2 regions of the Pseudidiomarina terrestris genome follow, and region 1 is predicted to be linked to the other one. Evidence: riboswitches for the same ligand, from Rfam matches in the RefSeq annotation. Region 1 holds a riboswitch; the other holds the start of a gene.
The links. A riboswitch is a leader RNA that binds a small molecule or an ion and turns the genes downstream of it on or off. The one in region 1 is predicted to bind cyclic di-GMP.

Region 1 (14,818 bases):
TTCAGCTTTTCGCGATCCACGGTGTGGGTCACAGCAAACTCGATGAGGTAAGTACGGAGCCCGCAATAGCCAATAGCATCAATGCGAAGTTCGCCGTGATAGGTGCGCTCAACATGTACGGAGTCGAAGAGCTGAACGCGCCCGTCGGGTAGGTAAAGCATTCGGTGTTTCAACAAGAAATTCTTCGCATAAAGGTGGAGTGGGGTTTCACCAGACTTATACCCGGCCTGCTTGCCCGTAGCATGCCGGAAATGGCGTGCTTTAACCTCACCCTTTACCGGAATCACTTTGCTCTTGCAGAGAATGCAATTGTAGTGACAGTCTTTCTCGGCCTGGCTGATAGAAACCTTCTGTCCCGTGTCTTTGTTGAGCGCGAGCAGCATCATGACACTGCCTCCCACAAAACCATTAACGGTGAACAGCATTCATCACAGAGATTGTTGTATTCATGACCCTGCCAGCTGCTCCCGCAGTTAACGCAGCCAAAAGCGTATTGTGGACGAAACGGGAAGTCGCATTTTTCGGGAGACCGGCGCCAATACTTACCGGTAATGCAATCAGAAAGGGATTTCAGCACGACGTCTTTCAGCGTGGTTGGATCGCCACCTTTGAGTTCGGAATAATACTCATGCAGTCTGATCTCAAGTATCGCTACGTTCCTAGGCAATCCATTGAGCAGGTCATTATCAAATGAATGGTGTTGATGGGTTAAGCACACCGCAATAGTTGCGTCTTGTGCATAAACTATAAAATCGATGGGGAAATCATCTTCGAGTCCTATTTCGATAGCATCAACAGTTAGGTTCCGGTTTTTGAACATTGCAGTACAGGGGACGAACATATCCCTTAATCTGTTTAGTTCCTGCGAGATGATGCATCGAAGTCCAGCTTCAAAAGCAAATGAACAAGAGTCATCTGCCGCTAATTGATGATGTGAAAAATGCCAACGGTTCGTTGCGCCTTTTTTTGCGACCAGGTCGCCATCGCAGCCGGGGCAACTACAGTTGCAATCAAGGCCGGAATGAACAGCCGAGATGTCGACAAGTTTGCCTGTCGATTTTTGTATCCCAAATGGAATGAATGGTTTATTCATGACTGGTTCCTCGTGTAATAAACGTCGTATTGACGTGATTCAGATAACCAAGGAAACTGAACAAAAGTTAGCGAAACATAGAGAATCACCGAGAATCGTTATGGAAAAACAAGTGCTTACGACAGCGGCACGTTGTGCCAAGGACTGGGTAGATGAGCTCGACAAGAATAAGAAACGCCCGGAAGCGTTTCATGAGATGCTGAAAGAGATGAGTCGCCAGGTCCTGGATTCCGAGGCGGAAACCCTGGTTTTTACGTTAACCGATTTGGTCGATCAAACAGGAAAAGTCGAGAGTAATAGTGCGCATGGGAAAGCCTTTTCGAAGTTTGAGGAGAAGCTAGAGCGTTTTTCAGATGCGCTGCGCCAATACGCGATAGACAATGACTTTGACTTCATTCCAGCAATTAGGATGGATAAATCACAACGCATAAATGTTGTTCACTTCAGTGCAGCTGACGCCGCGCAAGAGGGGATTCGCGCAGCTAGGGAGATCCCCGCTGGTGCAATTCGTTATACTTTTGATGAGAAGCATCGGCTGTGGGGTGTGTTTGGGTTTATTTCGGGGATGCGGTTGCGCACTTGGCCAATGGTACTTGCGATCACAATCATTTTGGCGTTTGCGCTTGGTTACTTGGTGGTTGCGGTTTTATTATTGCTGGCATCCATTTCAGCACCTTCGCTCAACACCATGCTTGGCTTTGTTGCGAGCCTTTTTGTTGGCTACATAGTAGTGCGTTTATTGCGATCCTACGATCGCTTCATGACCACTCGAGTTACGGTGGCGCATGACGTTTTAGCAAGTATATCGGCACCACAGTCAGTCATTGTCATGAAGCCCAATGGTAATGAAGATCCCACCTTAGAAGTGATTACAGCGAGCGCTACGTGCCCAGTATGCGAGGGCGAAATTCGGCTCCGTAAGCCACATTTTAAGTGCTCTCATGAAGTCATTGGTGCGTGCCGAAATAATCCGACGGAACATTGCTTTACTTTTGATCATGTTACGCGCCTGGGCTGGCCGATTACGGAGGCGGCGCGGCGTCATGTTCGTCTGGAACGCAAAAGATGAATCGGCCATGAAAACTAATCAACCTTAGCTCTTTTATTTTAATCGTGCATATCGGTATTGATTGGTTTATTGAACCATAAAAACAATCATTTGAACGTCATGCAGCAGTTAATGGCCTATGCCATTTAAACTATGATCTTTGGCTAATTGCTAAGCTTACTTTTCACTGACATGTTATCCGGTAAAAATTGAAGTAATTTCATACAACGAGGTACTTCTTTGAATCATCGACAGTGATAGTCAGATAGGATAAGCCAATGAACTCTCAGGATTCTGCGCTAAGACGCACGCCACTCAGGCCTGCGGAGAAAATGCTCTATGCCGGTATTATTATCGCCGCGATTCTCTATGCGGTCCGCTACTTCATCGACATGTCCTTAGCTGTCAGTGACATCGCATCCACAACGATAAATGCCAGCCTTTTGGCGCAAGTACTTTCGGTTGGACCAGCCTTCATAAGCTATCTATCCAGCGGTATCCTCTTTCTTGCGCTCTTGCAATACATCGTGCGTGAGCTGCCCCGGGATTGATTGCGGATTGCGCTTTCCCACCAGTAGAACGACGGGCTACCAGGGAAACGCCTGCGGGATCAGCCAAAGCGCTGTCACGCTATAAGCAATGACCACCAGCACGCCAATTCGGGTAAAGTCGCCAAACTTGTAGTTGCCGGCGTTCATCACCATCAGGTTGGTCTGATAGCCGAAGGGGCTGATAAAGCTTGCTGAGGCACCAAAGGCCACCGCCATCACAAAGGGCATGATGTTGACGCCCAGACTCTCGGCAATACCTATGGCAATCGGGAACACAATCGCCGCTGCGGCGTTATTGGTGACAATCTCGGTAATCAGCCAGGTCAGCACAAACACGCCAATGAGCGCCGGATAAGGATTGACCGGGCTATCGGCACCAGTCCCGCCAAATAAGCTAAACATGCCGGAGGTCACTGTCGCCGCCAGACCCGACGACATAAAAACATCGGCAATACACAGCGCCGAGCCAATCACCAGCCAGATATCCAGCGGCAGCCGCCGGCGAATATCCGCCGCGCTAATCACCTGGGTGCCCAGCATCAGCGCCAGATACATCACCAATCCATTAAAGAGCGTCAGCAAACCGCTGGCCGCGCCAATCACCACTCCTGCAAATCCTGCCAGGGCGATGATCTCCTGCCGACCGCTTAGCATCGGACTTAAACGCTTACCTTCCAGCAAAAAGAAATTCCGCTCAAGGTTACGGTGACGGTAAAAATCCTCGCTGGTGGCCAGTACCAGCCGATCGCCGGGCTGGATCTCGATTCGACCTAACTTGCCTGAGAGCCGCTCACCACCGCGACCAATCGCCACCACCGCAGCATCGAACAAAGCCCGGAAATTCGCCTGCTTGAGCGTGCGTCCCACCAGTGTCGAGGTCGGACTGACAATGACCTCGGTCAGATTATCGTGCAGCAGGCCGTTGGTGTCGTTAAACACCTCGTGGGCGTACATGGTGACGCCGGGCAGAGACGAGACCTGCTGCGCCTGTTTCACATCGCCGCAGAACACCAGCCGGTCGTCGGCTTGCAGCACGGTTTCTGGTTTGACCGGGCTAATGAGCTGGCCTTGACGTACGATCTCTGCCAAAAACAATCCATCGAGCGCCCTTAAGCCCGCCTGTTGCACGGTTTTACCGGCGAGCGGTGAGTCGGCGGTGATTTTGGCATCCAGAAAGTAGTCCTGACTGATGTCACTGGCCACCTTTCCCTTCGGCAGCAGATAAGATGCGACAATTGTTGTCGCACCCGCGACCAGCAACACCCCTAAGCCCACCGGCAGAAAATCAAAAAAGCCAATGCCCGGATGCCCGGTTTCTACCAGAAAGCTGTTCACCACCAGGTTGGTCGAGGTACCAATGAGGGTCAGCACGCCGCCTAAAATGGCAAAGTAACTCAGTGGGATCAGCAGGCGCTGCGCCGGGTGCTCACGGTTTTTACGCACGCTTTGCATCAGCGTGGCCACCACCGCGGTATTGTTCAAAAAAGCCGAGGTGACACTCACCAGCCCCATCATGCGCAGCAAGGTGATGAACTGGCTTTTGTGGAATAAGCTGCGGCTGACCCACTGCAGCGCTTTGGTGCACTCAAGGGCCATGGAGCCCATCAGCAAGAGCATCAGGGTAATGAGGCTAAGATTCACGTAGTGGTTGAGTAACTGCTGGGCACTGATAAGGCCCGGCAAGTAAAGTGCAAGCGCTGCTACGACGAATAATGTCGCAGGACGGTTGCGCGTGGCAACCAGTCCTGCGAATAACGCGAGGATAACGAGGCCAACATAGATTTGGCTCATAAGCGCTGCGCCTTGTTAGCTTTTGGTGACGTCTTTCGCGCCCCAGTGCGGAAAGTGCTTGCGCACGAAGATGTTGAGGTCTTTTTCGAGCTCGCTGACATCCTGGCGCTCTTCTTCTTTTTCGACCAAAGGCTGCTCGACCATACCAGCACCAATGGTGACGTTGGTCATGCGATCGACAATGATAAAGGCACCGGTTTTGCTGTTCTTCTTGTACTTATCAAACACCACCGGCTCTTGCAGACTGAAATCCAGGGTACCGATTTCATTGATGCCAAGGGTCTCGGCATCTTTTTCTTCGAGGGTGTTCACGTCAATGCGATGATGGATCTTCTCGCAGCTGCCGCTGGTGAACTTGGTGCCCATTTTGATGTAGTAATCACGATGGGGGACCAGTGCGTCGTCGTGCATCCACACCACTTTGGCGCGCAGCCGGTTTGAGGTGTGCGGCAGCGCGTCTTTTTCGACAATCATATCGCCGCGGCTGATATCGATTTCATCGTTCAGCGTCAGCGTCACGGCTTGTGGCGCGGCGGCGTCTTCGAGCTCACCTTCAAAGGTGACGATGCTTTTCACGGTGCTGACTTTGCCTGAGGGCAGGGCACGGATGGTATCGCCTACTTTGACCTTGCCTGAGGCAATGGTGCCGGCGTAGCCACGGAAGTTCAGGTTCGGGCGGCTGACGTACTGCACCGGGAAGCGGAAGTCGTTGTTTTCCTGATCGCGGTTGATTTCCAGCGTTTCAAGGTACTCCATCAGGGTGCGGCCACGGAACCATGGCGTATTTTCGCTGCGGTTGACCACGTTATCGCCATCCAGCGCACTGATCGGCACGAAGTGGATGTCGGGAATATCCAGCTGGCCGGCGAGTTTCAGGTATTCGTCCTGGATCTCTTTGTAGCGCTCTTGTTTGTAGTCGACCAGGTCCATTTTGTTGACCGCGACAATCACGTGCTTGATGCCCAGCAGGCTGACAATGAAGCTATGACGCTTGGTCTGGGTTTGCACGCCGTGGCGGGCGTCAATCAGGATCACGGCCAGATCGCTGGTGCTGGCACCGGTCGCCATGTTGCGGGTGTACTGCTCGTGGCCCGGGGTGTCGGCGATGATGAACTTGCGCTTGTCAGTACTGAAGTAGCGATAGGCCACGTCAATGGTGATGCCTTGCTCACGCTCCGACTGCAGACCGTCGACGAGCAGTGCCAGGTCGACTTTATCGCCGGTGGTGCCCATGGTTTTGCTGTCTTTGGTGATGGCGGCCAGCTGATCTTCGAAGATCATTTTGCTGTCGTGCAGCAGACGGCCGATGAGGGTACTTTTACCGTCGTCGACGCTACCGCAGGTGATAAAACGCAGTAATTCTTTGTTCTCGTGCTGCTCGAGATACTTCAGGATGTCTTGTTCGATTAAAGGAGATGCGTGGCTCATGGTTAAAAGTATCCTTCCATTTTCTTCTTCTCCATTGACCCGGCGCTATCGTGGTCGATCACCCGGCCCTGACGCTCTGAGGTGGTGGTCAGCAGCATTTCCTGAATGATTTCCGGCAGCGTTGCGGCACTTGATTCCACTGCACCTGTTAGCGGGTAGCAGCCTAAAGTACGGAAGCGCACCATTTTCATTTCTGGCTTCTCGTTTTCTTCCAGTGGCATGCGGTCGTCGTCGACCATGATCAGCGTGCCGTCTTTTTCTACGACCGGGCGTTCCTTGGCGAAATAGAGATCGGGGATCTCGATGTTCTCAAGGTAGATGTATTGCCAGATATCGAGTTCGGTCCAGTTGCTTAACGGGAATACGCGGATGCTTTCGCCTTTGTGGACGCGGCCATTAAAGATGTTCCACAGTTCCGGGCGTTGATTCTTTGGATCCCAGCGGTGCTTTTTATCGCGGAAGCTGTACACGCGCTCTTTGGCCCGCGATTTTTCTTCATCGCGTCTGGCGCCACCAAAGGCCGCGTCGAACTGGTACTTGTCGAGGGCTTGCTTGAGCGCCTGAGTTTTCATGATATCGGTGTGCACTGCGCTGCCGTGGGTGAACGGGCCAACTTGTTGTTTTATGCCTTCTTCGTTGCTGTGGGTGATGAGCTCGAGGCCGTGCTTTTTCGCCATCTGGTCGCGAAATTCAATCATTTCTTTGAATTTCCAGGTGGTGTCGACATGCATCAGCGGAAATGGAATTTTGCCTGGCGCAAAGGCTTTGCGCGCAAGGTGCAGCAGTACTGAACTGTCTTTACCGACAGAGTACAGCATGACCGGGTTCTGGAATTCAGCAGCCACCTCGCGGAAGATATGAATCGACTCCGCTTCCAACTGCTTCAGGTGGGTCAGTTTTTCGCTCATTTCTGGTGCTTCCCTACAACAACTTTAGTGGCCTGCGATTGTACCGCCTGCCGCCCCCCGCAGCAAGCCACCCCCAAGGAAGGGCAGCCCTTCGCATTTAGCACCCCTCCGCGAAGGAAGGGCTGCCCTCTGTGGATATGTGGATAAAAAAGGGCTGCCCTTTTTATTTGCTTTTTTATTGCACGATGAAGTAGGGGTTTAGCAGCGATTCTTTTTGGTTGTACATTAGTGCTTCGCCTTCGAGGGTGAGTACTTCGGCGCCGGCGGCGAGTGCCACTGCGTGCGCTGCAGCGGTATCCCATTCGGAGGTTGGACCGAGGCGCGGATACAAATGCGCTTTACTTTCGGCCACCAGGCACAATTTCAGCGAGCTGCCCATGGGCACCATTTCGTAGGGTTTATCCAATGCATCCAGATACGACTGCGTGTCCGGTGACGCATGTGAGCGCGAGCCGACCACTTTCAACGTCGGCGCATCGCTATCTTCGCGGGCGGCAATCGTCTCGTCATTTTTGTAAGCCCCAAGGCCAGCAGCGGCGCTGTACATGGTGTCGGTGGCGGGTGCATAGACCACTCCAGCTAAGGGCTGCCCTTTGTGGATAAGTGCGATGTTGACGGTGAACTCGCCGTTGCGCTTGATGAATTCTTTGGTGCCATCCAGCGGGTCGATTAGCCAGTAGGTTTGCCATTGCTGGCGCTCGGACCAGGGCACGTCGGCGGATTCTTCGGATAACTGCGGTAGGGCGGCAAGCTCGCTGTCGGACAGTTTCGTGAGTTCGGCTTTGATAATTTCGTGCGCGGCCAGGTCGGCCTGGGTCAGTGGGCTGTCGTCGCCTTTGGCCTGCACCGCAATGCGCTCTTCAAAATCGGGCGCATCGTAAATCTTCATAATTGCCTCGCCGGCTTTGCGGGCGATGGCTTCGAGTTCTTTTAGGCTGCTTGTGGTGAGCATGCTTTATCCTTTTAGCGACTTCGCTAAGCGGCATATCCTGCCGCTTGCACTTAAGAAATGTAGTTGTGCGTGCGCAGGTAATCGAGCACCTGCTGAGCGGCTTCTTCAACCGAAAGTTCGGCGGTTTTCAGATGAATCTCAGCTGCTTCAGGTTTTTCATAGGGCGAGCTGATGCCGGTGAAGTGCGGGATCTCACCTTTGCGCGCTTTTTGATACAAGCCTTTCGGGTCGCGCTGCTCACAAATCTCGAGAGGGGTATCGACGAAGACTTCTACGAATTCATTTTCGAGCATCAGGGCCCGGACTTTGGCGCGATCTTCGGTGAAAGGTGACACAAAAGCACTCAAAACGATGAGTCCGGCATCGGTAAACAGCTTACAAACCTCGCCGATGCGACGGATGTTCTCAACCCGATCGGCTTCGTTAAAGCCCAGACCTTTATTCAAACCCATACGGATATTGTCACCGTCGAGTAAATAGGTATGGTTGCTGTTGCGATTCAGTAATTCGTCGACGGCATTGGCAATGGTCGACTTGCCCGACCCGGAAAGCCCGGTAAACCAAAGCACCACCGGCTTCTGAGCTTTCTGTTCAGCGCGACGCTCGCGGCTGACGTGATGGTTATGCCAAACGATGTTGTCCGTGCTCTTTTCGTCACTCATTCGTAGTTCCATGCTTACTGGTGCGTGAGCTGGCTATCATACCGACATTTGCGCAAGGTCGGTAGATCAGAAGGCTTAGACACCTCAAAACTCAATAGTCACCATAATAGTGTCGCTGTAAACACCCACGGCGGCCTCCTGCCCCGCTGGCACACGTCCATAGATGTCATGCAATTGGGTGGTCGAGGTCGTGCCACTGACCGTGGCGGTGGCACCAGAACCGTCCCCCCAGATAAACGAATACGTGGGGGCGGTATACAGGTTGTAGCTAAGTGCATGTTCAGCGTTGAACATTTTGCGCTCGCTATAAGTGCCAGATCCTGCGCTCAGTAAGATGCTGTAACTGGTTTGGGTGTCACAACTGACCTCAACGACGCCGGTGCTCTCGGTGGGCGCGCTGGCCAAACTATCGTAGCTGCCAAAACTGACGCCTTGCGCCGACACCAGGCAGCTCGCTAAAGCGCTGGAGTTACCTAGCCACAGTGCCAGAGCCGTGGCGTAGATCAATTGCTTTACACCGATGCGTCGCATGTGCGCTTTCCTAAATCGTGCAGGCTGGTGCCATCTTGCGGTACTTCAAATTCAAGCAGGCATTGCTGCATTTCGCCATTTTGCTGGTAATGCACTTCAACCTGCTGCTTGCCTTGGCTATCGGTCAGATAGAGTAAGCCTTCATACCCCACCGCTACGGGGTCATCCTGCCCGGCAAGGTAGGCTTTGGCGCCGACGGGAATAAAAGCACCTTCCGCGTTGACAAGGTTCAGCATAACGCTGGCAGAGCTGGCGATGGGGAAGGTGATCACGACCCCGCTGCGGTGATACGGCGCGATTTCGCGCTGTAGGGTAGCCACTGTGGTACTGAGGGGAAAGTCTGTCGCATCAAGGCGTATGCGGTTGCGCTGGTAGGCGCGCAAACGTGGAATAAAAGCGAAACCTTCCTCATCCGTGGTGGCAATATGCTGGTTTTCGGCGTAAACCCGCACGTTTTCGGTGCCCGGCACATGCACCAGGCCAAAGCTGTCACGCACCGGCTGACCTAACGACAGGTAGCCGCCGACGTAACTCAGTGAGCCCCTGGCTGTGGCGCGATACGCCTGTAAATTGTCAGTGCGCGAATAGTTGGCGGCAAAGCTGCCCACCGAGCTATTGAAATTTAAGTCAGCCTGGCTGCGCGGCTGATCGAAAAAGCCCTGGCGCAATCGGTAGCCGACGCCGTGCCCCGCCGGAGTTTGCCGTTGCACCTGCATAAACGCAGTATCGCGCTCGGTGTAATGGGTTGCGCCGGTGCTGAAGTTTGCGCCTTTGCCGAAGGGAATGTTGAGCGCTAGCGACAGCTGAAAATCTTGCTCACCTTTGAAAAATTTGAGTCCGTGCAGGGATAAGTGGCCCAGCCCCGGCAGGTGCTTGGTGAGTCCGGCGTTGATAAAGGCCAGGTTTTCATCGTCGCGCTGCTGACGGGTGTAGGCTAGGCGTAAGTTGCCCAAAGGCGTACCCGACACGCTTAGGTAAGACCTCAGCTGCAACTTGGGGTACGGCAGCGGCTGCTGCTGAATCCGCGGACTGATGCGAAAGTCTGCAAAAGTTTTTTGCGCGTCCACGCCAAAGTTAAACTGACGGCGTTGATGTTGCAGTCCCAGTTGCAGCAGTTGCCCTTTGCCCTGGCTATGATGATTGCCGACCAGGGCAAAGGTCATAGAATTCTGCCATGGCAAGGCCTGAATGCCACTGACGCCGAGTTGTTGGTAGTCATCGCTCAGTCGCGCCGTCACCTCAGCAGTGAAGTCGTTGCTGACACCGTAGCGGTGATGGATATCGGCCAGCCAGCTGCTGTAGTTGCCGCTGCTCAGACCATAGTCCTGGCGAACGGTACCCAGGGCGTAGGAATAGTCGTGAAGACCCGCCCGCAGAGCACGGCGGTCGGTAAAGTAGCTCTGCGAGATCGCACGTTGCCGGCCCAGCAGATCGGTAACCACCAGTTGGACATCGCCGTACCCGGTAATTGACGGCAGCTCGTCGATGGCAAAGGGGCCGGTGGGCACCCGCTGACGAAAGCGCAGCGCGTCATTGATATAAAGATCGACCGTGGAAGGCTCGGTTGCCAGGCCCGTAAAGGCAAGCGTCGGGACTTTGATCATTTCCGGCTGGGTGGCAAAATTCGTTTCCCATTTGATGCCAGCCAGACGCACATCCCGGCTCCAGCCGGCCGAGCGGGTAAGGAAATCGCCGATGTACAAGGAGTTCATCCGCTCGGGGAAATCGCTACGCCATACGGTGTTCAGTCGCAATGATTCAGTATCCGCGGCATCGCTGTTGTACCTATGCACTGAGGTCTGGTTCAAACTTCCCCACGCGTTGAACAGCCCTAGCTCAAGAAACCCGGCGGCGCTGGTCATGAAGGTGTCATGGGTTGCTGTGACATCGTAATTGAAGTAGGCACCCGGTGCCGAGGGCGATAATTCGATGGGCGGTCGCTGGTAGCCTTGCAGCTTACTTTCGCTGAAGAGCTCCGGAGGGAGCTCCAAACTTAAGCGCATGAGCGAACGATTGAGGTTATACTCGGTATTCAGTTGCTTAAGTGAGTAATAACTTTCGCCGTAGTGCTGCAGAGCCGCTTGCTCGGGCAACTCCACCCGCCAGCGCTTCAGATCGCCTGCCGCAAGCAATACGTCGCCGTCGCGGACCAGCGCCAATACAGTGCCAAAGCCCTGTTGCCGATTCAGCGTAACATCGACCCAGAGCTCTTCCACTGCGTTAGATTCCTGCGCTTGCGGCGCAGCGCCGAAAAGGGCAGCAACGGCAAGCGTCAGCAGCAAGGCTAAGGTACGGGCGAGGGACAACATCATTTACTGCGTCGATAGCGTGGTCGAAACTCTATCGTCATGAATCCTTGCTTGAACGACAATTTCTGGGTACTGACTGACACTGTCTTGCAGCTGCCATTCATAGTAGCTGCCGGGCAATACATAGATATTGCCGCTCGGCGCGGACTGGGCAAGCACGGGTTGCTCTACTTCCAGTTCGTTAATTTTCGCGTGCGCGGTGCCAGTATTTTGGGCGACCAGAAAGGTCGCGTTATCACGCGTTTCAAGCCGCCACTGCAACTGATGTGCGGCAGCTTGTTCGGGGGCTACAAACACCGGAATAGAAATGCGTAAGGTAATCGCGATGCCAACATTGTCTTGTGGCGGTAGTTCCCTGATCATCAGCCGGTACGACTTTTCTGTCTGCGCATCAGGCTGCGCCCGCAGGCCAACCCGCACAATTTGTGTCTGGTGGGGTGGGATTTCGGCAATGGGCGGTGCCGCAATGAGTTCTTTGGTTGCGGTTAAGCTGGTTTCCTGGCCCTGCTGACGCCATTCGAAAAGACTCAGCTGAATCGTTTTGGCCTGATCACTTGAGTTGGTCACCGTAATGGATGCCAGCGGTGCTGCTGCTGACAGCTCCACACGCACGGGTGAGACGCCCAAGGTGTTTGCCTGAACTGCAGAGCAGCCGACCAGGGTAAGCAGGGTGATGAAAATAGAAATTTTGAACCGTTGATAAAAAGGCAGGCTAGAGTTGCTAGCCTGCTTTTCACGGCCTTTTGTCAGATTTAAAAGGCTCATTTTCTTTTAGTAAGTTGCTTTTAGTAAGTTACTGTGACCGTAACAGTATCAGCGTAGCCAGCAGAGACCTTTGCTGCCGGTTGTGCGTCAATTTTACCGTAAACGGTGAAGGTGCTCGGAGTCGCAAGACCCGCGCCCGTCACTGTTTGCGATGCGGTCATGTTGTCCCATACCGAGGTATGACTTGCATCGGTATACAAAGCATAGTTCAGCGAGTTGGTGCCATCTGACATCGCCCACATATTTCCTGATCCCAGAGTGACCGTACCTGATGAGCCTGACGTACAAGCAACGTCGAGACTCGCAGAACCAGTTGTTCCTACAGATGGGTCAAATGAACCAAAGGCTAATGAGTTGGTGGTAATTTGACAGCTTGCGGCAACTTCAGCGGTCACTTGAAACGTGGACGTTTCCGTTGCTGCGTGCGCTGCAGACATTACACCAGTAGCGATAAGAGAGGTTAAGATTAGCTTTTTCATATGTGTTCTCCACAAAAACAACTGTGAGCGCAGTAATACGCATAAAGAACAACCTTGAGAGGAAGTATTCAACTAGTAGAATGTCTTCCGAAAAGCCACAGCTATAAAAACGTAGATATCTCGCTTAAACATTGTGTGGTGGTTCCTCGATCATGGGCTTTTGCATAGCAGCCTTTAGACAGGTAACTTTGCGTCATCACCTTTCGATGATTTTGCCTTTTATCAACTCAACGTTGTACAACCAAGCGCCCTCTACTTGAGGTGACTTGCATGCTCATTCTTCCACCGAGTTGGGCAGAGTACAATCAAAAACAAACCGGTCAGACCTCGGCTCTGTTGATTTTTTGGGAGGTCGCAACCGTTACTTAACAAGGGCTGCACGGTGAGTGCTTGCTTACTTACTGAAACTTAAAGCAATCTTCTTTTGTGGGGAGGATCTAGTCGTTTGCCTTCTCACAAACTTCTGGTTTCAATCGATAAAATCTAATAAAATCATCACACAAAAAACCTAAATATAACAATTAAAAATAAGGATAGTTCATGAACGTTAAGTTTCTTAGTGCGTTGGGGATTGTGGCTCTTACTCTTTCTGGGTGTGCGTCCGTACCTTTAGAGAGTGCGGAGAACTCAGCCGCAGCGAAAGCTTTCGATGCGCCGACGGGCAACAACGCAGGGTTATATATTTACCGTGATACAAATTTTGGCGGTACTCTGAAGAAGTCGGTGTGGGTGAATGATAAATGTGTTGGTGAGACAGGTCCGAAGACGTTTTTTTACCTAGAAGTTGAAGGAGATCGCGAGCATACGTTATCCACCGAGTCAGAATTTTCGCCAAATGATCTTGTGCTAGAAACCGAAAGCGGCAAGAACTACTTTATTCGCCAGTACATTAAGTTTGGCGTTTTTGTTGGCGGCGCCAACCTAGAAGTCGGCGAGCCAGAAGTGGCGAAAAAAATTATTGCCGAACTTGATCTGGCAAAATCCGGGGTTTGCGGGTAAGCCAACAGGATCTCTGTATCCTCACCTAGTTCCCAGACATGTTTGGATGTCGAACTAGAAGCGACAATTGCTTAATAATTCTAATTACTGGCCTTTACCGGAATAAGGACGTTAAAAGTGAACAAATTACTTCTCATAACAGTTTTTTTAGTTGGTTTAACAGGTTGTTCGTCAGCTCCAGAAATAGGTACGTTTGAAACAAAAGCTGAGACAAATAAGGTAGTTATCTACCATTATCGCCCCTGGATATTCAGAGCTGGTGCAATAAACTATATAGCAGCTTCGAACGAGAAGCCGATGACAGTCATTGGTAATGGTACCGTGTTTCGTGAGGTCGCTGAGCCCGGGAAACTAATATATCGCGCAGAAAATTATGCGCCAGCAGGTTGGGCATTTTTTAACCCGGGTGGCGTACTAATAACGAACATCGTTCAAACGATGGAAGAAAAGATTCGCTTCACCGGCGATGCAAATCAGATCTATTTTGTTGAGTGGACCCCTAACGGCGTGCGGTTGACCTCCGAGAGCGAGGCTCGCGAAGTCATCCCCGAACTGAGTTGGAACAATCGTATTGGATGGCCGGCAGGTGAAGAAAAAAGGCTTGAAGGTGAGTCTAAATAGCTCTCCGTCCGGAGCAGTAGGACCTCCTGCTCCGGACTAAGCTAAAAGTTAATCAGCAGACATCACATCAAACGCTTTGCCCACCATGCCGGCGGTGGTCAGGCAGCCCACCGAACTCAATCGAAATGTCTACTATAAAAGACAATTATCCGATAAAACTGCACTTACTGTCTAATATAATAGTCAAATAGTTGGCGATACGTGGTTTTCGGTCTAGTTTAGTAGACATTTGGTTCGGATGAGTAATGACAATGAAGGTTATACTTCAGATATTCAATGATAACGTTTGGCACGATGCTTACAGGCTTCACATCGACTCGCCCGAAAAAGGGGCGACTGGCCCTGTGAAATCTGAAGTCATACGGGACTATGCCGTACGTTATTTCGGCGAAAAACACTCGCGCAGCTTTTCCGCAAATTATGAAGTTAACCCGATGGATATAACGCGGGGGGCAAATCGATTGGTGGAAACGAAAGATAAACTTAAGCGCTGGGGGCTGGTATGAGCAAACCTGAAATCGATCGTTTTGCATTAAAAGCTGAGCTGACACAGCGTATGCTGCAGGGTGAAATCACCATGGGTGAAGTTGGCAAGCTGATTCGCACTGAGGGTCTGCAAATGAGCCAGCAAGAAGTATGCAAATTACTTGGTCTTAGCCGGCAGGTGGTCAGTGATATTGA
Region 2 (14,818 bases), 190 kb from region 1:
TTCAGCTTTTACCGGCTCACCGATTTTGCTGATGTTTTCCTGATAGTCAAATTCAGCAGAGCGCTTGTAGTTACCTACCAGATCATCTTCCGCTACGACCAACGCTGAATAATCGCGCCATTCGCTTGGATAACCGATATAAGGAGTGAACTTGCTCAATTTTTCCAAGGCTTTTTGCTTAGTTTCTTCGCTCATCCACTCGAGTTCTTTAATGGATTCGCCATAAGCTTTGATCAAGTTATCGACCAGAGTCTCCATCCGATCTTTCGCTTCGGGTGGGAAATACTCGGCAACGTACAACTGACCAAGAACTTCACCTAAGGCGCTATCAGCGGCATCAACACCACGCTTCCAGCGAGGCTCCTGCTCCGGCGTACCACGCAGAACTTTACCGTAGAACGCGAACTGGCGGTCGTTGATCTCTTCACTTAATGCATTGGCAAAATTGCTGACCAGACGCAAGCTCATGTAGTGCTGCCAGGTATCCAGCGGTACATTTTCGAACATGCCACCGAAGTCTTCGAAGTACGAAGGTTGACGAACTACAGCTTCCTGCACCGTTGCAATACCAGCGGCCTCGGTGTAAGCGCCTAGGTTAAATGCACCCAGCAACTCCTGCACTTCTTCCATGGTCTTTTTGTTGTAGGTCTTATCAGCATTACGGCTCTCGACCCGGCTCCATTGTACTTCGGCCAATTTGGTTTCAAGCTCAAGCACTTTCTCGGCTGCCGTTGTCGCAGTTTCTGCGTCATAGCCAACCAGAGTCAGCATGTCGGCGATGTAAGACTGATAGGCCTCCCGAATTTCGACAAACTTCTCTTCGTCTTTCAGATAGTAATCACGGTCCGGTAAACCCAAACCGGCTTGCGACATGTACATGGTATTCACATCAGGATTTTTCGCATCAGCGTAGACATAAAAACCAAAGGGTGAACTCACACCCAGACGTGCGAGTTGTGCAAACTGGGCAGCCACCTGATCATGGTTCTGCAACTTGCTGATCGCTTCTAAGTCACCAGCGATGGGCTGATAGCTCAGGTTATTCAGACGCTCGACGTCCATAAAGCTATTGAAGAAGTCACCGATTTTGTCAGCGTTGGAGCCTGGCTCTGGTGAACTGGCCGCAGCGGTTTCAATGATCTTACGCAGGCGTTCCTGGTTTTCGTCACGCAGTTCGTTGAATGAGCCCACCCGTGACCGGTCCGCAGGAATTTCGGTTCTCTCAACCCAGCCGCCATTGACATAGGTAAACAGGTCGTCTTGTGGGCGAACTTCAGTGTTGAAGTCGTTCATGTCCAAACCTGAGCTTAACTGCTGCTGTACTTGCTCAGCAGCTTGCTCGTTCGCAGTTTCGGTTTGGTTTTGCGGCGAACATGCTGCAACACCAAGGGCCAGGGCCACACTTAGGGCCAAAGTACTCACTTTACGCATAACTTCCTCATAAAATTCAGGAGCGTTTTTGGCCATTCGATAGCAGTTAAGGGTGAAATACTTCCAGCCCAATCTAATCACTGATCTCGAATGGCCAGTAACGGCTTCGTTGTTAATGTCCTATCACGTCGTCGGTGAATAGGTAGTCTTTCAATTGTTCATCAAACTTCTTGTCACGGCGACGAATCCATTCCAGGGTCATGGCCGCATGTTCTTTCTCTTCATCACGATTGTGAATCAGTATTTTCTTGAGCTCATCATCTTTGCAGACGTCAATGCGTTGGTTGTACCAATCCACAGCTTCCAGCTCTTCCATGAGGGAAATCAGGGCACGGTGCATGTCACGGGTTTCGTCCGAAAGTAACTCGTAGGGTTCATGATAACCTTCATTCGCCATAACTCGCTCCTTTTCTTTTGTTAAAAAGTCTTTCTGCGAAGCACCTCTTTACCTTACGGGATGCGCCGCAGCTATACAACTGGAATGCTATGGTATGTATCTTGAAATGATCAGTTTTGGTCGCAAAAAAAACACCGCGGTGGCTGAGCCATCGCGGTGTTTTGTTCGAAGTGTCGTGATGTACGAGAATTAGACCCGTACCAGAACTACGGCCTACTTCTTCTTCTTCGCTTTTTTGTTTGGCAGGTCGGTGATTGAGCCTTCAAACACTTCCGCCGCCAGTCCTACAGATTCGTGCAGGGTTGGGTGAGCATGGACAGTAAGCGCGATGTCTTCTGCGTCACAACCCATTTCGATAGCGAGACAGATTTCGCCCATCAATTCACCACCGTTGCTACCTACCACAGCGCCACCGATGATGCGGTTGTTCTTGTCGAACATCAACTTGGTCATGCCGTCTGTTGCGCCTTGTGCGATGGCTCGACCAGAAGCTGACCACGGGAATACCGCTGTATCGTACTCAATACCTTGCTCTTTAGCTTCTTTCTCAGTCAGACCCGCCCACGCAACTTCTGGATCCGTGTAAGCAATCGATGGAATCACTTTCGGATCGAAGTAGTGTTTCTTGCCAGAAATAACTTCCGCAGCAACGTGACCTTCGTGGACAGCTTTGTGCGCCAGCATCGGTTGGCCAATCAAATCGCCAATCGCAAAAATATTCTTCACGTTGGTACGCATTTGCTTGTCGACTTCGATGAAACCGCGGTCAGTGACCTTCACACCAGCTTTATCGGCAGCAATCTTCTTGCCGTTTGGCGCACGGCCCACAGCAACCAGAACTGCATCATATTTAACTGGCTTGTCAGGGGCGTTATCGCCTTCAAAGGTGACGTGAATACCGTCTTTTTTGGCTTCCACTTTAGCAGCTTTGGTGTTCAACATGATGTTGTCGAACTTGCTCTTCATTGACTTAGTGAAAGGCTTGATGATGTCTTTGTCTGCTGGCGGGATCAGCTGTTCGGTCATTTCGACCACGTCGATTTTCGAACCTAAAGCACTGTACACACAGCCCATTTCCAGACCGATAATACCACCGCCAAGAACCAGCATGCGATCAGGAATGAAGCGCAGCTCAAGTGCCGCTGTCGAGTCCCAGACACGCTCGTCGTCATGAGGTACGAAAGGCAGTTTGATCGATTGTGAACCGGTCGCAATAATGGCATGCTCGAAGTTAACAACAGTTTCATTACCATCGTCATCTTTTACTTTCAGCTGCTTATCGCTGGCGAACTCGCCGTTACCCGTAACGACCTTCACTTTACGCATTTTGGACATTTGCCCAAGACCGCCAGTCAACTGACCGACAACTTTCTCTTTGTGCTTACGGATTTTGTCGAGGTCGATTTTAGGCTCGCCAAACTCAACGCCCTCAGCGTCCATGTGCTTCGCATCTTCAATATGCTTAGCAAGGTGCAGCAAGGCTTTGGATGGGATACAACCCACGTTCAGACAGACCCCACCAAGGGTGCTGTAACGCTCAACAAGTACAGTATCTAAACCTAAATCAGCAGCACGGAATGCAGCTGAGTAACCACCGGGGCCTGCACCGAGTACGACCACTTGGGCATTAATTTCTTTGCTCATGACGACCTCTTACTTTCGTAGAATTTCGTTGAATTCGGTTAACTTTCGCGCGGGGCGCATTATAGCAGCCCCGCCACGATTTGTTTAATTTATAGAATCATCTTACGGATATCTGACAACACGTTGCACAGATACACACTAAAGCGCGCCGCAACCGCACCGTCAATGACACGATGGTCGTAAGACAAGCTGGTTGGCAACATTAACCGCGGCTCAAATTCATCGCCGTTCCATTTGGGTTTCATTTCACTTTTCGAAACCCCAAGGATAGCGACATCCGGTGCATTTACAATCGGGGTAAACGCTGTACCACCAATACCGCCCAGGCTGGAAATTGAGAAACAACCGCCCTGCATGTCCTGCGCTTTCAGCTTACCGTCACGAGCCCGCGTGCTGACATCAATGAGTTCTTCAGAAAGCTCATAAATGCCTTTCTTATCAACGTCACGAATGACCGGCACTACCAAGCCACCAGGGGTATCCACCGCAATCCCGATATTGATGTATTTCTTCATGATCAGGTGCTCGCCATCTTCATGCAGCGACGAGTTGAATTGCGGGTACTCCTGCAGCGCTTTGGCAACGGCTTTCATGATGAACACCAACGGGGTGATCTTCACGCCGTCTTTTTTCTTCTCCTGCAGCTTGTTTTCCTGCTTACGGAAGTTTTCAAGCTCGGTGATATCCGCTTCATCAAATTGCGTGACGTGCGGGATGGTGACCCAGTTGCGATGCAGATTCGGACCAGAAATCTTCTGAATGCGAGACATCGGTACTTTTTCGACTTCGCCAAACTTGCTGAAGTCGACTTTTGGTGGTGCAATCACCTGCAAGCCACCCGCACCTTGTGAGGTGCTGCCTGATGAGGTCGCTTTCGGACGTGACAGCTCATACTTCACGTATTCTTGCACGTCTTCTTTGAGGATGCGGTCTTTGCGGCCAGAGCCTTTGACCTGGTTCAGATCGACACCAAACTCGCGGGCTAAACGACGCACCGCTGGTGAAGCATAGGCTAAACCTTCTGCTTTACCTTTCTTGTCGAGCGGATGATCAGGCACTGGCGGCGCTTTACGCTCCCCCGCCCCAGGGGCAGACCCGGAGCGGTCTGCCCCTTCTGCATCTTCGTCAGAAGATGCACCGGCGCCAGCCGGCTTAGAGCCTGAAGACTCAGATTCAGCCGGCTTAGACTCAGAAGCCTTCTTATCTTCAGACTTCTTACCACCAGACTCATCTGCAACTTCCAAAGTAATCACCAGCGAGCCTTCTTTCACTTTGTCGCCGGTACTCACTTCCACGGATTTCACCGTACCCGCTTGCGGGCTAGGTACGTCCATGGTGGCCTTGTCGGTTTCCAGCGTGATCAAGCCATCTTCTTTTTCGATGGTGTCACCGACGCTGACCAGCACCTCAATCACATCCACTTCACCGTCGTCACCAATATCCGGCACCTTGACGTCAATAACCTTGGTCTCACCGCCCTCCAGGTCAGACCCGGAAGGGGCTGACCCTTCTGCATCTTCATCAGAAGATGCACCGGCGTCAGCCGGCGAAGATCCAGAATCATCGGATGAATCATCAGAGTCCGGGTCAGACCCGGAGCGGTCTGCCCCTTCTGCACCTTCATCAGAAGATGCACCGGCGTCAGCCGACGAAGATCCAGAATCATCGGACGAATCATCAGATGAATCATCCGATTCACCCGCAGCCTCGATCATCGCAATCAAATCGCCTTCACTGATCTTGTCGCCGACACTGACCTTGATGTCACTCACGGTACCAGCGAAAGGCGCAGGTATGTCCATCGACGCTTTGTCACTTTCTACGGTGATCAAACCGTCTTCAGCGTTAACGCTATCGCCTTTGCTGACAATAATTTCAATAACTTCGACTTCTTCGCCGCCCACATCGGGGACGAGCACTTCTTTTGCATCTGCCATGTTTGTCTCCGCTCCCGTCGCTTACGCGTACAGTGGGTTGATTTTGCTAGTGTCGATATCGAAATCCTTAATGGCTTTGGCCACTACTTTGCTATCGATATCCCCGGCTTTGGCGAGTTCTGCTAAGGCTGCCACTACAATATACTCGGCACTTACTTCAAAGTGGCGACGCAAGTTCTCGCGGCTGTCTGAACGACCAAAGCCATCAGTACCCAACACGCGGTAAGGCGTCGGTATCCAGGCACGGATCTGGTCAGCATAAAGCTTCTGATAATCCGTGGCAGCAATGGTTGGCCCCTTGGCCTTGCTGAGTACTTTGGTCACATAAGCTTCTTCAGCTTTCTTGCCTGGATTCAGCATGTTGTGACGATCCACATCCATACCGTCACGAGCCAGTTCGTTGAACGAGGTCGCGCTGTACACTTTTGACGATACGTTGTACTGCTCCAACAAGATAAGTGCGGCTTTGCGCGCTTGCTGCAAAATGGTGCCCGAGCCCAGCAACTGTACCTGACCTTTAGAGCCTTTAGCTTTATGCTCTTCCAGTTCGTAGATACCTTTGATGATGCCTTCTTCGGTACCCTCAGGCATTTCCGGTTGCTGGTAGTTTTCATTCATGACCGTCAGGTAGTAGAAGACGTTTTCCTGCTCACCGTACATGCGCCGCAAGCCATCTTGCACGATGACCGCAACTTCATAACCGAAGGTCGGGTCATAGGTTACACAGTTAGGCACGGTATTGAACAACAGGTGACTGCTGCCGTCCTGATGCTGCAAACCTTCGCCGTTCAGCGTGGTACGACCGGCGGTACCGCCAATCAGGAAGCCACGGGCCTGACTGTCGCCTGCGGCCCAGACCAAATCACCCACACGTTGGAATCCGAACATCGAGTAATAGATGTAGAACGGAATCATAGGTTCGTTGTTGGTCGAGTAGCTCGTCGCTGCCGCTACCCATGACGCCATCGCACCCAGTTCGTTGATACCTTCCTGGAGCACCTGGCCTTCTTTATCTTCACGATAATAGGCAACCTGATCCGCATCCTGCGGCTCATATTTCTGGCCCTGACTGGAGTAAATACCCACTTGACGGAACAAGCCTTCCATACCAAAAGTACGGGCTTCGTCTGGGATAATCGGCACAATGCGCTTGCCGATTTTCTTGTCTTTCAACAGTGAGTTCAGGACCCGCACAAATGCCATGGTAGTTGAGATCTCACGATCACCTGAGCCTTTTAAGACCGACTCAAAGGCTTTCAGAGCCGGCATTTCCAGCTCGACGTCGGTGTTCGGGCGACGCACTGGCATGTAGCCGCCAAGCGATTCACGACGCTCGCGCATGTACTTCATTTCCGGGCTGTCGTCCGGGAATTTGTACAGTGGGATATCTTCCAACTCGCTGTCTTTAATTGGAATGTTAAAGCGGTCACGGAAGTGCTTGATCGCATCCATGTCCATTTTCTTGACCTGGTGGGCGATGTTTTTACCTTCGCCGGCCGAGCCCATGCCGTATCCTTTCACGGTTTTAGCAAGAATAACCTGTGGCCGGCCCTTGGTGTTAACCGCTTTGTGGTACGCCGCGTAAACCTTAACCGGGTCATGACCACCACGGTTCAGACGCCAGATGTCTTCATCGGACAAGTTGGCGACCATTTCTTTGGTTTCTTCGGTTTTGCCAAAGAAGTGTTCACGCGTGTAGGCGCCACCTTTAGCTTTATAGTTCTGGTACTCGCCATCCACGCTCTCTTGCATGATTTGCGCCAGCTTGCCTTCGGTATCCCGATACAGCAGCGGATCCCAGTAGCGACCCCAGATCACTTTGATCACTTCCCAACCAGCGCCGCGGAAGGTGCCTTCCAGCTCCTGGATGATTTTGCCGTTACCACGAACAGGACCGTCAAGGCGCTGCAAGTTACAGTTGACGATAAAGGTCAGGTTATCCAGACCTTCGCGAGTCGCCAGGCCAATCGCACCTAAGCTTTCTGGTTCATCGACTTCGCCATCCCCTAAGAAGCAGTAAACGCGTTGGTTAGAGCAATCTTTAATACCACGGTCGGTCAGGTATTTCAGGTAACGCGCCTGATAAATCGCCTGAATCGGGCCTAAACCCATAGATACGGTTGGGAACTGCCAGAACTCAGGCATCAGTTTTGGATGCGGGTAAGAACTCACACCTTCGCCATCAACTTCCTGACGGAAATTGTTGAGCTGGTCTTCGCTGATACGACCTTCCAGGAACGCACGGCCGTAGATGCCGGGTGAGGCATGGCCCTGAATAAACAGGAAGTCACCGCCGTCTTTATCAGTCGGCGCGCGGAAAAAGTGGTTGAAGCCCACATCGTAGATCATCGCTGATGAGGCAAAGCTCGAAATATGACCGCCAAGCTCCAAGTCTTTTTTCGAGGCACGTAAGACCATGGCCAAGGCGTTCCAGCGAACCGCCGAACGGATACGGGCTTCCATGCTCTGGTCACCAGGCATGGTCGGTTCCTGACTTGCCGGAATGGTATTCAAGTAAGCGGTGGTGGCCGCATACGGCAGATAGGCACCGCTGCGACGCGCTTTCTCAATCAATGATTCCATCAGGAAATGACCGCGCTCCGGGCCATCTTCTTCTAACACGACTTCGAGGGCGTCAAGCCACTCGCGTGTTTCCTGTGGATCAAGGTCGTCTTTCAAATGGTCAGTCATACTCTATCCTTACCCAGTTTACGTTCGGCGCAGTGACCGCTGAATCCGTGACTGTTCACGGTTGGAGGTCAATAACGCGTGTTCAATATAGGCTAGCAGCTGATGGCAAGCTTCGCGCGCTTGCTCGGGCTCGCCAGCTGAAATGGCAGTCACAATGTGCTGCCGGTGTTCGTGCAGTTGTTGCATGACGCCAGCTTTGTGTGACAGGTCGTGCAGGTTTTGCTGAATGTTTTTCTCTAACAGTGGCTGCATACTCCGCACCAGGTGCAGGAGGATCACATTATGCGATGCTTCGCAGATGCGCAGGTTGAATTCGTTGAGTGCATGCGCTTGTGCGGCGAGTTCCGCGTCATCGTCCTGCTGAATCGCGGCAAAGCTCTCGGCAATACGGGCAATGTCCGTTGGGGTGCCACGCATCGCGGCATAATAAGAAGAAATACCCTCGAGCGCGTGGCGAAACTCCAGCAGGTCGAACTGCGATTCAGGGTGCTGTGTTAGCAGTTCCAGGAGTGGCTCCGCCACGCGCTTCTGCATGTTATCGCAAATATAAGTGCCGCCGCCTTGACGTCGCTCAAGTAAACCGCGAGCTTCTAATTTTTGAATGGCTTCGCGCAAACTCGGCCGCGACACCGAAAACTGATGGGCAAGATCACGCTCTGACGGCAAACGCGCGCCAGCTTCTAGCGTGCCATCAACAATCATGCCTTCAATGCGCTGCATGATGACGTCGGACAGTTTGGTCGGTTGTATGCGGTCAAATGCCATTCATTAAGAACCTTAGCAGATTGATTCTGGCCCCACGTCTCTGGGCGGCGATGTGCCTCGATAACAGTGGTGCATTGGTCTTACCAAACGTATTTTAGACTAGTTCAGGCATGAACCCAAACATTAATTCATCAGAACCAGCCCGCAATCGTCATTACTGCCAACAAGACGATGAAAAACAGAAGGTTACGCTTTAGCAGTGCAACAGTGGTCAGAGCAGTTGAGGTCACATCATCCTCATGCCCCGGTTCCAGCTGTTCGGCTGCCGCTGCAACCTTACTCAATGCAGCAAAGTTGTTTTGCGGAGTATTGCCCACTGAACTCAGCCATACCGGCAGCGCCTTGCCGAAGTTCCCCACCATTAAAAAGCCAAAGGTCATGATGCGGGTCGGTAGCCAGTTGATGATCAGCTGCAATTGTGTCCAGGCTTTGCTGTGCGGGTGTTTCATATCGCGCAATGTGGCATAAGCGAGCACCCCGAAGATACCAAACAACACGTAATAAAGCAGCGGTGCAAAGTAATAGCGTAAATGGATCCATGCCAGTAAATCGTGAACCGGAGCAGCGTCGTGAACGCCCGCTGCGCGGCGTATCTGCCGTAGTTGCTCGGCGGTGGCACCGGTATCGCCCAGATTGGCAGCTTCGAGGTAGGCTTTATAGGCTTTGCGCGCCTGCCCACATTGCATGCAGGCCAGCAAAGCAAGTACGCCAACGACAAAAGACAACAGGAAGGAGTCGACCAGCAACACCACAAAAGTAATGATCAAGGCCGGCAGTATGGCCCATACCACCTCGCCCAGCAGGTGTTGCCGCCATTCTGAAATTTTTTCCTGCGAGTCACCGCCGAGCTGGGTTTTCTTAGCCTGCCATTGCTGCCAGCGCAGCACAATGCGGCGCCAATGCAGATTGCGACTCAAGGTCACGGAGCGCTCTAACGAGTACGCCAATAAAATCGCCAATAATTGCATTTAATCATCCTCGCTATGCAGCTGCTGGTTCACAAGCTGCTTAAAATGCTGCCAATCAAAAGCTGGGCCCGGATCGGTCTTACGTACCGGCGCAATGTGCTGATGGCCAACAATCCGCTGCGCTGTCAACGCGGGGTAATGCTCTACCAGAGCTGCGGCGACCCGCGCAAGTTGTTGATACTGTTCTTTAGTGTAGGGCTCGGTGTCCGTTCCCTCAAGCTCAATCCCAATCGCGAAGTCATTACAGCCTCTGCGCCCACAATAGTGCGAGATACCCGCGTGCCATGCGCGCAGATGAAATGGGACATATTGCACGATGCGTCCGTCGCGGTGGATTACCATGTGGGCTGAGACTCTCAGCCCTTTAAGAATAGCAAAGGTCGGGTGCGCCTCGGGATCCAGTGTGCCCATAAAAAGCTGGTCAATATAGGGCTGCCCAAATTCACCGGCAGGCAAACTTATGCCATGCACCACCAGCACACTGATATCGGTCGGGTCACTGCGCTGATCATGATGCGGTGACAGCTTTTGCTCGGCATCCCGGTACTTACCGTTATTAATGCTAGCGTTCGGGTCAGATTCAGTTTTGTCTGTGCTCATGTGCGGCTTCTGCTTTCCACTTGTTGTCGACGTTATCCGTGAGCCTGCCATTGTCACCCCCGCGGCGACCCATTACAATAAGCGCTTTCCTGAACGACCACAACATCATCACCAGAGTCACCAACAGAGAGACCGTTCATCATGGATACTCGTGTACAGCCTGAACTTCTTGCCGCCGACCGCCAACACATGGTCACGCGCGCCCTTACCGAAGACTTAAACGGTCCCCTAGATGAACTGAAAAAAGGTGAACTGACAAAAGGTGAACTGACAAATGAGCAAAGTGGCGCGCTGGACATTACCGCGCAACTGATTCCGGCCAGCCAGCAAGCGCATGGCCGCATCATTACCCGCGAAGATGCAGTGATCTGCGGCACGGCATGGGTCGATGAAGTTTTCCGCCAGCTGGGTGATGACGTCAGGATCGAGTGGCAGGTTGCCGATGGCGACCGCGTCAGCGCTAACACTCTGCTGTGTGAATTGCGTGGCCCTGCCCGCAGCATACTCACTGGCGAGCGGACCGCGCTTAATTTTTTACAGACCCTGTCAGGGGTAGCGACTACGACCGCCAGCTACGTTGAACTCTTAGCGGGTTCATCGACCAAGTTACTTGATACCCGCAAAACCATTCCGGGCCTTCGCACCGCGTTAAAATACGCAGTGGTCTGTGGCGGTGGCAGTAATCATCGCGTCGGTCTCTATGACGCCTATTTGATCAAAGAAAATCACATCATGGCCTGTGGGTCGATTGACGCAGCGATTAAGGAAGCCCGCCGTTTAAACCCCGATAAAATCGTTGAGATCGAGGTCGAAAACCTGGAAGAGTATCAGACTGCGATGGCTGCCGGAGCGGATATTATCATGTTAGACAACTTCAGTTATGAGGATATTCGTAGCGCTGTTAAGCTGAAGTCAAAAAATGTTCGTATTGAAGTGTCTGGAAATATCGTCCGAGATCAGCTAGAGACCTTAGTAAGTACCGGAATTGATTACATTTCTTCGGGCGCGCTTACCAAGCACATAAAAGCGGTCGATCTTTCTCTGCGCATTTCAGATGTCTAACTATTGACGAAACCCTTACATCTGCTATGTTTACTAAGCAGTGCGCAATCCGCAGGTTTAGTCTGTGGAATGCCAGGCAATTGCTTTAAAAGGCAAAACCGTTGTGAGGCGGTGACGCAAAACCTCCGGTCCCTACCGGTGCCTTTTCTGACCTTTTAACGTAAAGGTACTGGCGGATAGCGGGGCTGCAGGCTAAAGTCTGGTGGATGGAGTGGCTATTTCGGCTTTCACGGTCGCAAAGCGCAACCACAGTCTTTCGGCTGATGCAGAGTTTGTTGTTGTTGGTGTGTAATACCAACAAGGGAATGCCACACCGTACAACAATTATAATTGAATACTATCGTACCTTTCGGGAGATTTGACATGAAAGCGCAAGTACAAAAAGGTTTTACCTTAATCGAATTGATGATTGTAGTAGCAATCATCGGTATTTTGGCGGCCGTCGCCATTCCACTTTATTCTGACTATACGCAGCGTGCGAAGGCGAGCACTGGCCTGGCTGCTCTTAACTCTTATAAAACTGCGGTAGCGCTATGTTACCAGAAAACTGGAGCATTAGCTGGTTGCTCCAGCTCAAACGCGACCGCTCAAATTCCAGCAGCAATTACTGCTGCAGGCGTAGTAAATGGTTTGAAAGCAGCATCCGCAACTGACGGCGTAATTACGGCGACATTGGAAGCTCAAGCCCAAGGCGGAGGCGATATCGGTGTTACGTTAGCACCAACTATTGGCAACAGCTCAAATCTCAACTGGGAGATCGGTTGTTCTGATACAGGTGCGGATACTCGCGTAGATGGTTGTACTCAGACTGAGGCCGCTGCGTTGGCGCTTGCAGGAACGAATGCAAGCTAACGTCTTTTGTGTAAGTTCCTTGGGTCCCAAGCTTTATGGCTTGGGACCTCTATTCTTGAAAAAGAAGATGTAAATCAATGCTCCATCATTCTTTAGCCGCACTTCTGCTGCGCGATCGACGTATTCCCGAAGCGCAACTAAAAAGCTGTAGTGAGTATGCATGGGAAACCAAATTACCCTTCACCAGTGTTTTATTAGAGCGTAAACTGATTCAGCCGGACGAACTGGCGGCTTTCTGCTACCAAGAATCTAATTGCCCATGGCTCGACCTGGACGCTTTTAATTCAGAACTTATTCCCCCACAATTTATCAATGAGCGTTTAATCCGCAAGAACCATGCCGTGCCTTTGTATCAGCGCGGCAATGTGCTTTATATCGCGGTGTCCGACCCCACCCGAATTGAAACCCTGGACGAGTTTCAGTTTCGCACCCGCCTGCAATCCGAAGCAGTGCTGGTGCAGGAAGACAAGTTACAAAAGCTTATTGATAAGTTGTTGGAAAACGAAAGCTCCATGCTGGGTGTTACCGAGCAAGATGAGCGAGAATTGCGCGAGATTGATGCCGAAGGTGAAATTCGTGAAGAACATGGCGCAGTCTCCGTCGACGGCAAAAACGATGCGCCTATTGTTATTTATATTAACAAAATGCTGCTCGATGCCATCAAGCGCGGTGCCTCGGATTTACACTTTGAACCTTATGAAGGTGAATACCGAATTCGTTTTCGTATCGATGGTGTCCTGCACGAAATCGCCAGACCTCCGGTTGCGCTTTCTGCGCGAATAGCAGCACGTCTGAAAGTCATGTCCCAGCTGGATATCGCCGAGCGCCGTTTGCCGCAGGATGGCCGTATCAAACTGCGCCTGTCAAAAAACAAGGCCATTGATTTTCGAGTGAGTTCTTTACCGACGATGTACGGTGAAAAACTTGTACTGCGGATTCTGGACTCAGCATCGGCGATGATGGGTATTGAGTCCTTGGGCTATGCTCCGGATCAGAAAAAGCTCTATGAAGAGGCCCTCGCCAAACCGCAGGGGATGATACTGGTCACAGGCCCGACCGGCTCTGGAAAAACCGTTTCCCTTTACACAGGCCTGAATATCCTCAATACCCCCGAAGTGAATATTTCCACTGCGGAAGACCCTGTTGAGATTAACCTTTATGGTATCAACCAGGTTCAGATTAATGTCAAAGCCGGTCTGACCTTTGCCGATGCCCTGCGTTCTTTCCTGCGCCAGGATCCCGATGTGGTCATGGTGGGTGAGATTCGCGATCTGGAAACTGCTGAAATTGCTATTAAGGCCGCGCAAACGGGTCACTTAGTGATGTCGACTCTGCACACCAACTCTGCGGCCGAAACCCTGACCCGCTTAATGAACATGGGCGTGCCCTCCTACAATATTGCCGGCTCTGTCTCGCTCATTATCGCCCAGCGTCTAGCCAGACGGCTTTGTGGTGAATGCAAGGAGCCGGAAGAAATTCCCCACGAAGAGCTGCTGCGTCAAGGCTTTACCGAAGAACAAATTCCTAATCTGACGATTCACAAGCCCGTGGGCTGTGACCGTTGTACCAACGGCTACAAAGGTCGTACAGGGATTTATGAAGTCATGCCAGTGACGGAAGCCATACAAGAGCTTATTATGTCCAGTGCGGGTTCCATACAAATCGCCCGACAAGCACGAAAAGAAGGCTATAATTCATTACGGCAGTCCGCATTAGAAAGAGTCGCTGACGGCACCATCAGCCTGGCGGAGGCAAATCGCGTCAGCAGCAACTAAGGGTTGGCTATGGCAACTGTAGCAAAAAAAAGTAAAAAAATAGACGACTTCAGTGAATTCCAGTGGCAGGGACTCAACCGGCGGGGCCAGAAAGTAAAAGGCCTGATGCGGGGCGATAATGAAAAAGAGATCCGTTCCCGATTACGTGATCAGGGCATCAATCCGCGTTCAGTCAAAAAGAAAGCCAAGCCACTCTTTGGCCATAAAAAAATTAAAGGTGGGGATATCGCGCTTTTCACGCGTCAGATAGCCACCATGCTGGAAGCCGGCGTGCCTTTGCTGCAAGGGCTGGAGATGGTGGCCAAGGGTACGGATCATGTCAAAGTCCGTAATCTGATGCTGACTCTGGCCGATGACGTTGGCTCCGGCTCCCCTCTGGCAGCCTCGTTGCGCAAACATCCAGAAGTTTTTGATCCGCTTTATTGTGACTTAGTGGAGTCCGGTGAAGAGTCGGGCTCTCTGGAAGCCATTTACGATCGAATTGCCACCTACCGGGAGAAATCCGAAGCCTTAAAAGCCAAAATCAAAAAGGCCTTGGTCTACCCTTCTGCGGTTATCGTGGTGGCTATTGCAGTCACTATGATTTTGCTGGTTTACGTGGTGCCTCAATTCGAAAGTGTTTTTAAAGATTTTGGTGCAGAACTACCTGCCATGACCCAGTTTGTGGTGAATTTATCTGAAATTATGCAGGCCTAC

Region 2: another riboswitch for cyclic di-GMP. It lies ahead of J6J28_RS01330 (pilin); the one in region 1 lies ahead of J6J28_RS02265 (Csu type fimbrial protein).

The regions. Positions count from the first base shown of each region.
Region 1 is NZ_JAGGJE010000001.1:468,055-482,872, forward strand. It holds gene J6J28_RS02205 (competence protein CoiA family protein) at 1-386, opposite strand, end outside; gene J6J28_RS02210 (competence protein CoiA family protein) at 383-1,093, opposite strand; gene J6J28_RS02215 (hypothetical protein) at 1,194-2,162, shown strand; gene J6J28_RS02220 (hypothetical protein) at 2,420-2,692, shown strand; gene J6J28_RS02225 (SLC13 family permease) at 2,729-4,483, opposite strand; gene cysN (sulfate adenylyltransferase subunit CysN) at 4,499-5,911, opposite strand; gene cysD (sulfate adenylyltransferase subunit CysD) at 5,914-6,819, opposite strand; gene cysQ (3'(2'),5'-bisphosphate nucleotidase CysQ) at 6,995-7,771, opposite strand; gene cysC (adenylyl-sulfate kinase) at 7,822-8,433, opposite strand; gene J6J28_RS02250 (Csu type fimbrial protein) at 8,518-8,964, opposite strand; gene J6J28_RS02255 (fimbria/pilus outer membrane usher protein) at 8,946-11,276, opposite strand; gene J6J28_RS02260 (fimbrial biogenesis chaperone) at 11,277-12,038, opposite strand; gene J6J28_RS02265 (Csu type fimbrial protein) at 12,059-12,517, opposite strand; cyclic di-GMP riboswitch class I at 12,652-12,744, opposite strand; gene J6J28_RS02270 (DUF2846 domain-containing protein) at 13,058-13,516, shown strand; gene J6J28_RS02275 (hypothetical protein) at 13,634-14,137, shown strand; gene J6J28_RS02280 (hypothetical protein) at 14,383-14,643, shown strand; gene J6J28_RS02285 (helix-turn-helix domain-containing protein) at 14,640-14,818, shown strand, end outside.
Region 2 is NZ_JAGGJE010000001.1:275,592-290,409, reverse strand. It holds gene J6J28_RS01375 (M13 family metallopeptidase) at 1-1,431, opposite strand, end outside; gene J6J28_RS01370 (encapsulin-associated ferritin-like protein) at 1,544-1,828, opposite strand; gene lpdA (dihydrolipoyl dehydrogenase) at 2,042-3,472, opposite strand; gene aceF (dihydrolipoyllysine-residue acetyltransferase) at 3,562-5,409, opposite strand; gene aceE (pyruvate dehydrogenase (acetyl-transferring), homodimeric type) at 5,431-8,100, opposite strand; gene pdhR (pyruvate dehydrogenase complex transcriptional repressor PdhR) at 8,119-8,865, opposite strand; gene ampE (regulatory signaling modulator protein AmpE) at 8,997-9,833, opposite strand; gene ampD (1,6-anhydro-N-acetylmuramyl-L-alanine amidase AmpD) at 9,834-10,433, opposite strand; gene nadC (carboxylating nicotinate-nucleotide diphosphorylase) at 10,575-11,495, shown strand; cyclic di-GMP riboswitch class I at 11,577-11,688, shown strand; gene J6J28_RS01330 (pilin) at 11,859-12,347, shown strand; gene pilB (type IV-A pilus assembly ATPase PilB) at 12,425-14,122, shown strand; gene J6J28_RS01320 (type II secretion system F family protein) at 14,132-14,818, shown strand, end outside.